3 regions of the Streptomyces sp. NPDC058864 genome follow, and region 2 is predicted to be linked to each of the others. Evidence: riboswitches for the same ligand, from Rfam matches in the RefSeq annotation. Region 2 holds a riboswitch; each other region holds the start of a gene.
What was found. A riboswitch is a leader RNA that binds a small molecule or an ion and turns the genes downstream of it on or off. The one in region 2 is predicted to bind thiamine pyrophosphate.
Positions count from the first base shown of each region.

Region 1: it holds a riboswitch for thiamine pyrophosphate, as region 2 does, so the genes downstream of both, ACFW3D_RS20640 (purine-cytosine permease family protein) here and thiO (glycine oxidase ThiO) in region 2, are expected to answer to the same signal.
Region 3: it holds a riboswitch for thiamine pyrophosphate, as region 2 does, so the genes downstream of both, ACFW3D_RS16630 (thiamine ABC transporter substrate-binding protein) here and thiO (glycine oxidase ThiO) in region 2, are expected to answer to the same signal.

Region 1 is NZ_JBHYMQ010000025.1:85,905-89,156, forward strand. Features, by position in the region: gene ACFW3D_RS20630 (VOC family protein) at 1-295, opposite strand, end outside; gene ACFW3D_RS20635 (hypothetical protein) at 380-991, opposite strand; TPP riboswitch at 1,204-1,298, shown strand; gene ACFW3D_RS20640 (purine-cytosine permease family protein) at 1,290-2,702, shown strand; gene thiM (hydroxyethylthiazole kinase) at 2,784-3,252, shown strand, end outside.
Region 2 is NZ_JBHYMQ010000036.1:35,966-39,217, reverse strand. Features, by position in the region: gene ACFW3D_RS25125 (NAD(P)/FAD-dependent oxidoreductase) at 1-996, opposite strand, end outside; TPP riboswitch at 1,079-1,192, shown strand; gene thiO (glycine oxidase ThiO) at 1,188-2,336, shown strand; gene thiS (sulfur carrier protein ThiS) at 2,333-2,551, shown strand; gene ACFW3D_RS25110 (thiazole synthase) at 2,556-3,252, shown strand, end outside.
Region 3 is NZ_JBHYMQ010000018.1:40,861-44,112, forward strand. Features, by position in the region: gene ACFW3D_RS16625 (ABC transporter permease) at 1-224, opposite strand, end outside; gene ACFW3D_RS16630 (thiamine ABC transporter substrate-binding protein) at 293-1,384, opposite strand; TPP riboswitch at 1,376-1,480, opposite strand; gene rlmN (dual-specificity RNA methyltransferase RlmN) at 1,548-2,654, opposite strand; gene ACFW3D_RS16640 (DUF4396 domain-containing protein) at 3,081-3,252, shown strand, end outside.

The sequences.
Region 1 (3,252 bases), on a different contig from region 2:
GCTCGTCCCCCACCAGCCCGGTGCCGACCCGGACGTCGAGATGCACCCGATTCTTGGCGGTCTTGCCTTCGGGGACACGCTGGAAGTACAGGCGGGGGCCCACGCCCGAGGGATCACTGCAGGCGGACCATGAACTCTGCTCGGCAGGAGGCAGGGTGCGGTTGTAGTCGTCCCAGGTGGCGAACCCCTCCGGAGGGGACGGCATGACATACCCCAGCACCTCGCACCAGAAGCGGGCGACGCGCTCGGGTTCCGCGCAGTCAAAGGTGACTTGGAACTTCTTGATCGCTGACATCGGCGCACCATAGCAGGCGGCCCCCGCCGTGAGACCCGGGCCACCGGACCTGTGCCCCAGGCGGGCCGGTACGGCCGCGGGTCCCTAGTCCGAACCGTCCGGCCGGGACAGGGGGACGTACAAGGCCTCACGCAGTCGGGCCGTCATGCCGACGCTCAGGCCCATCCTTGCGTGCTTGACCTCCCGGGCGAATACCGCGATCCGGTCGAGGTCTCGCAACTGCCGCCGCAACTCCTCCGCGAGTGATTGTTCGAGGTCGCCCTCGTCGTCGTCGCTCTCGTACATCAGCTGATCCATGGCTTCGACGGCTCGGCCGCTCACCCAGATCGCGAAGTCCGCACAGCCGTGCATATAGGTCTCGGCGGCGTGGAGCACCGCAGCGGCAGCGGAGTCGTCAGCATCGTCAGGGCCGTCCTGCCCGTCGTTGTGGCAGAAGTCGCTCAGGTAGAACGAGCCAAGCCCGCGTTTGATCTCCGCAAAGGCCGTCGAGTCGCCGAGGGCGGCTTCCCACAGGGCGTTGAGCAGCGGCCGGAGACTCAAGGTGAACTCGAACCGGTCCTCCTTCGGCAGCCGCTCATGCGTCCGCATCAGGCGTTCTGCAACTGCCACTGCGAACAGAACGCGCTCACCGTCCGATGCGGCGGTCAACCTCTCGGACACCCTTGCGTCCAGGTCCTTCCACGTCTCCTGCGTCACAGCCGTGGCTCTCTTCCGTGGTGTTCAGCCGATCGGCGCAGACTGTACCTCCGGATGCGTCCGGCGCCTTCTCTCCCGCTGGGAGCACCCTCATTCGCGCGGGAAGGAACGGGTCGGCGGAGCCGCCTTCCCGGCTGAGCCGCGGGCGATGCCCGCCCGCGCGGTTCCGCCCCATCGACGCGCCGGGCTCCGCCGTCGGGTTAGTCTGTGCCCTACCGGACACGGGGTGCCCCATTCGGGGGCTGAGATCACACCCGTCGAACCTGAACCAGTTCGCACTGGCGGAGGGATGTCTTCCATGCCATTGGCGCATGTTTCCGGCGGTCTGCCCGCCGACGGCCGACCCACAGTCTTCGACGGGCGCATGCCGGTGGCCGCCGGCGATCTGCGGATCGAGGCGCACGGCATTCAGCCGGTCCCGGAGAGCAACCGCTACGGCGGCCCGGGGCGCCTGTTCACCGTGTGGTTCGCCCCCAACCTCACCATGACGGGCGTGTTCACCGGCACCATCGGCATAGCCCTCGGCCTGGACTTCGCCACCGCACTCGCGGCCGTGGTGCTGGGCACCGTGGTCGGCGCGATACCCACCGCCTATCTGGGCACATGGGGGAGCCGGACCGGCGCGGGGCAGCTGCCGCTGGCCCGGCTCGCGTTCGGCGGGGCCGTCGCGGTGCCGGGCGTCCTGCAGTGGGTGTCCTCGGTCGCCTGGGACGCGCTGATCGGGCTGTTCGGCGGGGACGCACTGGCGCGGCTGTGCGGCTGGCCGTTCTGGCTCGGGGTCCTGGTCATGATGCTCGCCCAGGGCGCTCTCGGCGTCCTGGGCTACGAGGCGATCCACCGGCTCCAGATCGTCATGACGTTCGTGCTCGCCGCCGCGTTCGCGCTGATCGCCTGGAAGTTGCTCGACGGCGTCCACCCCGCGGTCACCGGCTCCGCCCATGGCGCCGACCGGGGCGGGGCGTTCGTCCTGACGAGCACCATCGCGTTGAGCCTGGCCCTTTCCTGGGCGCCGTACGCCAGCGACTTCAGCCGGTACCTGCCCAGGACGACTTCCGGCCCGCGCATGTTCTGGTACACCCTGGCGGGCCTGGTGGTGTCGTTCGTGGGCGTCCAGGCCCTCGGGCTGTGGGGCGCGTCCGTCCTGACCGACCAGACCGCCGCGGGCGTGGCCAAGCTGCTGGGCGGCGGGCCACTGGGGGAGTTCGGGCTGCTCGCCGTGGCTCTGGCGGCCCTGTGCAGCAACGCCATGAACGACTACAGCGGATCCCTGGCCCTGCAGACCGTCGGTGTACGCGTTCCCCGCCCGGCCGCGGCCGCTTTCGCCGCGCTACTGGGCTTCCCCCTCGTGCTGTGGATGCACGCGGCCGACACCACCGCCCGCTTCCAGAACGTGCTGCTGTTCGTCGGCTACTGGATTCCCGGGTTCGTGGCGATCGTCATCGTCGACTGGCTGGCCCGGGCACGGGCGCGGGCGGGCGCGGAGATCGACCTCGATGCCGAGACGGGCCGGCCGCAGCCCGGCTGGGCCGCCGTCGTCGCGTTCGTGGCCGCCTTCGGCGCGGCGGTGCCGTTCATGGACACCAGCCTGTACGTCGGCCCCGTGGCGGAGGCCCTGCACGGCGCGGACCTCTCCTACTACGTGGCGTTCCTCGTGGCCCTCGGGGTGTACACCCCGCTGCGCCTGCGTCTGCGCCGTCATCCGCGGCCCTGAGCCGTCGCGCCCCGCCTTTCCCGTCGCCCGGAACCGCCGCCGGCGCCCGTACACCGTCCGTCCTCCAAGGAGCGAGTCCGCATGCCCCCGACTTCCGCCGATCACACCGCCTTCGCCGCGCAGGCGCTCTCGCGCGTACGGGCCCACTCGCCGCTCGTCCAGTGCCTGACCAATTCGGTGGTGACCGGGTTCACCGCCAACGTCCTGCTGGCGCTGGGTGCTTCACCCGCCATGGTCGACATACCGGGGGAGGCCGGACCGTTCGCCGAGGTCGCCTCGGGCGTCCTGGTCAATCTCGGCACCCCGCACGCCGAGCAGCGCTCCGCCATGGCCGAGGCCGCACGGGCGGCTGCCGCGGCCGGCACCGCGTGGGTGCTCGACCCGGTGGCCGTCGGCGCACTGCCCGTGCGCACCGCGCTGGCGCGCGAGCTCCTGGAACTGCGGCCGACGGTCGTGCGGGGCAACGCCTCGGAGATCATCGCGCTGGCGGGAGCGGGCGGCGGCGGCCGCGGAGTGGATTCCTCCGACGGCGTCGAGGCGGCGCAGGAAT
Region 2 (3,252 bases):
GTGGTGGCCGGCGTACTGCACGAACCGCCCGAACTGCTCCGACCAGAAGTAGGGCACGGGGTCGTAGGGTTCGTCGCCGCCCAGGATGTTCGCGGCGGCCGTGCGCGGCCCCTGCACCGCGTTGTCCCAGTGGTGGATCAGCAGCCGCTCCCCGTACCGCGCCGACGGGAAGGAGGCGCAGTCCCCCACGGCGTACACGTCCGGCACCGAGGTGCGCAGCCGGTCGTCGGCGAGGACGGAACGGTCCGGCCCCAACTCGACGCCGGAACCGGCCAGCCAGCCGGTGGCGGGCCGGGCGCCGATCCCGACGACGACCGCCTCGGCGGCGAGCACGCTGCCGTCGGCGAGGTGCACCGCGTTCGGCTCGACGGAGGAGACGACCGCGCCGGTGCGCAGCTCGACGCCCTCCTCCGCGTACCAGCCGCGCATCCGTTCGGCGATGCGGGCCGGAAGCACCCCGGCGAGCGGGCGGTCGGCGGCCTCCACGACGGTCACCTCACACCCGGCGTGACGTGCCGCGGTGGCGAACTCGGCGCCGATCCAGCCCGCGCCGACCACCACGACCCGGTGCCGGCCCTCCAGCACCGGGCGCAGCGCGGTGGCGTCGTCCAGGGTGCGCAGCACGTGCACGCCGGGCGTGCCCTCGCTGCCCGGGAGCATGACCGGCTCGGCGCCGCTGGCCAGGACGAGCTTGTCGTAGCCGACCGGCCCGCCGTCGGTCAGGACCTGCCGTTCGCCGGGGAGCAGGGCCCTCGCGTGCCGCCCGAGCAGAAGTTCGACGCCGATGCCCGCGAAGTCGACGTCCAGCGCCGGGCCCTCCTCGGCGCCGAAGAGCACGCCCTTGGACAGCGGCGGCCGGTCGTAAGGGGCGTGCGGCTCCGCGCCGATCAGCGTGATCGTCCCGCCCCACCCCTGTTCGCGCAGGGACACGGCGGTCTGCACTCCGGCCATCCCGGCCCCGACGACGACGACACGCTGCTCGCTGCTGCTGGTCACGCGATCACCGTAACGCCGCCGACCGCTCGCAGGCCGGTACCGGTGCCCTACTCGCCGCGGATGGTGCGTACTAAGGTGGTTCAGGAGTACTCGCGGGAGCCCGGCGCACCGGGCTGAGAGGGCGGCTGGAGCGGCCGCCGACCGTACGAACCTGATCCGGGTCATGCCGGCGAAGGGAGGAGCGGAACATCATGCGGCGTCATGACGTCGTCGTGATCGGCGGCGGGATCATCGGGTTGGTCACCGCGTGGCGGGCCGGCGGGCGCGGTCTGCGGACGGCGGTCACGGACCCCGAACCGGGCGGCGGGGCCGCCCAGGTGGCCGCGGGGATGCTGGCCCCGGTGACGGAGGTGCAGTACGGCGAGCAGGCGCTGCTGGAGCTCAACCTCGCGGCGGCGCGGCGCTATCCGTCCTTCGTGGCCGAGCTGGAGGAGACCACGGGGCTCGACGTCGGGTACCGCACCTGCGGCACCCTCGCCGTCGCCCTCGACGCGGACGACCGCGCGCAGCTGCGCGAACTCCACGCCTTCCAGCAGTCCTTGGGCCTGGCCTCGGAGCGGCTCGGCGGCCGCGAGTGCCGCCGGCTGGAGCCGATGCTCGCCCCCGGCGTGCATGGCGGGCTGCGGGTCGACGGCGACCACCAGGTCGACCCGCGACGGCTGGCCGCGGCGCTGGTGCGCGCCTGCGAGCTGTCCGGGGTGGAGTTCCGGCGGTCGCGGGTGGCCCGGGTGGAGGTCACGGGCGACCGCGCGCATGGGGTCGTCCTGGAGGACGGCAGCCGGGTCGCCGCCGGGCAGGTGGTGCTGGCGGCCGGCAGCCTCAGCGGCCGGATCGAGGGGCTGCCCGCACGGGTGCTGCCGCCCGTACGGCCGGTGAAGGGGCAGGTGCTGCGGCTGCGGGTGCCGCCGGCCTACGCGCCGTTCCTGTCGCGGACGGTACGGGCCGTGGTGCGCGGCGGCCACGTCTACCTGGTGCCGCGCGAGAACGGCGAACTGGTCGTCGGCGCGACCAGCGAGGAGATGGGCTGGGACACCACCGTCACCGCCGGCGGCGTGTACGAACTGCTGCGCGACGCCCACGAATTGCTCCCCGGCATCACCGAACTCCCGCTGACCGGGACGCAGGCGGGCCTGCGCCCCGGCACCCCCGACAACGCCCCGCTGCTCGGCCGCGGCGCGCTGGACGGACTGGTGCTCGCCACCGGGCACCACCGCAACGGTGTGCTGCTGACCCCGCTGACCGGCGACGTGATGGCCGAGGTCCTCACCGGTTCGGAGGTCCCCGCGCAGGCCCGGCCCTTCTCCCCCGACCGTTTCGCCCTCCAGGAGCAGCACGCATGACCGCGCCCCTCCTTCTGTCCGTCTCCGTCAACGGCGAGGCGCGGGAGGTCGCCGAGGGCGTCACCCTCGACCGCCTGGTCGCGACCCTGACGGCCGCCCCGTCCGGGGTGGCGGCCGCGCTCAACGAGACCGTCGTCCCCCGCGCGCAGTGGCCGGCGACCCCGCTCCGCCACGGCGACCGCGTCGAGGTCCTCACCGCAGTCCAGGGAGGCTGACCCCATGGCCGACGACCCGCTGACCATCGGCGGCACCGCCTTCGGCTCCCGGCTGATCATGGGCACGGGCGGTGCGCCCAGCCTGGAGATCATGGAGCAGGCGCTGCTCGCCTCCGGCACCGAACTGACCACGGTCGCGATGCGGCGGCTGGACCCGACGGTCAAGGGGTCCGTGCTGTCCGTGCTCGCCCGGCACGGCATCCGCGTGCTGCCGAACACCGCCGGTTGCTACACGGCGGGCGAGGCCGTGCTCACCGCCCGCCTGGCACGGGAGGCGCTGGGCACGGACTGGGTGAAGCTGGAGGTGATCGCCGACGAGCGCACCCTGCTGCCGGACCCGGTGGAGTTGCTGGACGCGGCGGAGACCCTGGTGGACGACGGTTTCACGGTGCTCCCGTACACGAACGACGACCCGGTGCTCGCCCGGAAGCTGGAGGACGTGGGCTGCGCGGCGATCATGCCGCTGGGCTCGCCCATCGGATCGGGGCTCGGCATCCGCAACCCGCACAACTTCGAGCTGATCGTCGAGCGGGCGACGGTGCCGGTGGTCCTGGACGCGGGGGCGGGCACGGCCTCGGACGCGGCCCTGGCGATGGAGCTGGGCTGCGCGGCCGTCATGCTGGCCTCCGCCGTCACCCGGGCGAGGGAACCGGTGCTCATGGCGGAGGCGATGCGGCACGCCGTCGAGGCCGGGCGCCTGG
Region 3 (3,252 bases), on a different contig from region 2:
CGGGCGAAGACGTACGCGCCGGGCAGTGCGATCACCAAGGTGAGCGCGGTGGAGGCGGCCGCCTGCCAGCAGGTGAACCACAGCACGTGCAGGACGTCGGGGTCGCCCAGGACCTCAGCGAACCGGCCGAACCGCCACCGCCCGCCCTCGCGAAGCCCGCGGGCGACGATGGCGGCGACCGGGTACCCGAAGAACAGCCCGAAGAACGCGACCGGCACGGCCATCAGGCCGAGCCGTACGGCGAGCGGCCGGACGGCCGCGGCCCGGGCGCGCCTGCCCCCGGCGGTCTTCGTTACTTCAGCACGAGCGAGGACCACGACTTGACCCACTGCTCCCGGTTCCCGGCGATCTTCTCCGGGGCGACGGTGGCCGGTTCCGCGACGACCGGCGCGTACTTGGTGAAGACCTCGGGCAGCTTGGCGTCGCCGCGGGCGGGGTTGACGAACATGTTGAGCGGCATGTCCTCCTGGAAGGCGCGGCTCAGCAGGAAGTCGACGAGCGCCTTTCCGCCCTCGGTGTTCTTCGCGCCGTTCAGCAGCCCGGCGAACTCCACCTGCCGGAAGCAGGTGCCGGTCGCGACACCGGTCGGCCCCTGCTCGGGCTGCGTCTTCAGCCCGAGCACCTCGGCGGGCGGGCTGGAGGCGTACGAGACGACCAGCGGCCTGTCGCCCTTGCCGCCGCCGGCGCCGGAGAAGGTGTCGTAGTACGCCTGCTCCCAGCCGTCGACGACCTGGACGCCGTTCGCCTTGAGCTTCTTCCAGTAGTCCTCCCAGCCCCCGTCGCCGTACTTCGCGGTGGTGGCGAGGAGGAAGGCGAGCCCCGGGGAGGAGGTGGCGGCGTTCTCGGTGACCAGCAGGTCCTTGTACGCGGGCTTGACGAGGTCGTCGAGGCTCTCCGGCACGGGGAGCTTGTGCTCGGTGAAGTACTTCCGGTCGTAGTTGACGCAGACGTCGCCGAAGTCGATCGGGGTGACGCGGTGCTTCGCGGCGTCCAGCTGGAGCGCGGTGGGCACTTTGTCGAGGTCCTTGGCCTCGTAGGGCTCGAACAGGTCGTTGTCGAGGGCCCGGGACAGCAGGGTGTTGTCGACGCCGAAGAAGACGTCGCCCTGCGGGTTGCCCTTGGACAGCACGGCCTGGTTGACCGCGGCGCCGGCGTCGCCGCCGCGCAGCACCTTGACGGTGTAGCCGGTCTGCTCGGTGAACGCCTTCAGCACGTCCTTCGACGCGGCGAAGGAGTCGTGGCTGACCAGGGTGACGGTCTTGGAGGTGGCACCGCCCTTGTCCTTGGCGGTGTCCCCGCTGTCGCTGCCGCAGGCGGCGAGCGCGCTCGCTCCGAGCGCGACGGCCAGTGCGGTGCCGGCCACACGCCGACGGGTGGTGCTCATGTGGTGACTCCCTACGCCGGTATGACCCGGATCAGGTCCGAGGGTCTGCGGCCGTGCCGCACTCTCAGCGCTCTGTGCGCTCCCCTGTCGGATGTTCTTTTGTGTGATGTGCGTGATGTCGCGGCAAACGGCCGCAAACGACCGTCACCATAGCAAGCGCAGGTCAGCGCTCGGAAGCCGCCAGCTGACCGCAGGCGCCGTCGATCTCCTGCCCCCGGGTGTCCCGGACGGTCACCGGCACGCCGTGCGCCTCCAGCGCCGCCACGAACGCCCGCTCGTCCTCGGGCCGCGAGGCCGTCCACTTCGAGCCGGGGGTCGGGTTGAGCGGGATCAGGTTGACGTGCACCCGGCGACCCTTGAGCAGCCGGCCCAGCAGGTCGGCCCGCCACGCCTGGTCGTTGATATCCCTGATCAGCGCGTACTCGATGGAGACCCGGCGCCCGGACACGTCCGCGTAGTGCCAGGCGGCGTCCAGCACCTCGCGCACCTTCCAGCGGGTGTTCACCGGCACCAGGGTGTCGCGCAGCTCGTCGTCGGGCGCGTGCAGCGACACCGCGAGCCGGCACTTGAAGCCCTCGTCGGCGAAGCGCAGCATCGCCGGGACCAGCCCGACCGTCGACACGGTGATGCCCCGCTGGGACAGCCCCAGCCCGTCCGGCTCCGGGTCGGTCAGCCGGCGGATGGCGCCGACGACACGCTTGTAGTTCGCGAGCGGCTCGCCCATGCCCATGAACACGATGTTCGACAGCCGCGCCGGGCCGCCCGGGATCTCCCCGTCCCGCAGCGAGCGCATGCCCGCCACGATCTGGTGCACGATCTCCCCGGTCGACAGGTTCCGGTCCAGCCCGGCCTGGCCGGTGGCGCAGAACGGGCAGTTCATGCCGCAGCCCGCCTGGGAGCTGATGCACATCGTCACCCGGTCCGGGTAGCGCATCAGCACCGACTCGACCAGGGTCCCGTCGAACAGCCGCCACAGCGTCTTGCGCGTCGTGTCGTTGTCGGTGCTGCTGTGCCTCACCACCGACATCAGGTCCGGCAGCAGCCCCTCCGCCAGCTTCCCCCGCGCCGCCGCCGGGATGTCCGTCCAGGCGGCGGGGTCGTCCGCGTACCGCGCGAAATAGTGCTGCGACAGCTGCTTGGCGCGGAACGGCTTCTCCCCCAGCTCCGCGACCGCCTCCCGGCGCTCCTCGGGCGAGAGATCGGCAAGGTGCCGCGGCGGCCTCTTGGCTCCGCGCGGCGCGACGAATGTGAGTTCTCCGGGTGCAGGCATGGTGCGTCCAGTGTCGCAGATCGATTGGGCGGCCCCAGGTCGGATGCGTGAGGCTCCCGTCACCCTCAGACGTCCCCTGGCGACGCCGGCACCCGTCCACGGCCCGGGTACGGCCCGGCCTCGTGCGCTTTCCCGGACCTGACGGCGGCAGGCTGCCGCCACCGTCGCCTTTCACGTGGGCAGGCTTCCACGAACATCGGCGTCGTGATCTCCGCGTTCTGCACGACGGCAAATGAAGAGGCCGGGGGTCCCGGGTCGGATGCCGCGTGGCGCGAGCTGTGTACGCGTGCAAGCGTGCAAAGAGGACTCGGAACGGCATGAGCTGTCCGGTGACCCGGAGCTGCTGACGAAGGCCGGAATCGGCCCGGGCAGTGCTCGGCCGTTCCGCGAGATGAAGCGCCGAGGACAGCTCGGGAGGAGGCGACGATGCTCATCGAGGGCGTCATGCTCCTGTGGTTCATCCAGGTCGCGATCGGTGTGCTGTTCGTGGCCATCGACATCCGCACGACACCGGAGTCCACGGTCATGAAGTGGGGCTTTGTGATCGTCACCGCATTCAGCGGGCTGTTCGGGGCGTTGCTGTACGTGTTGAGCTGCC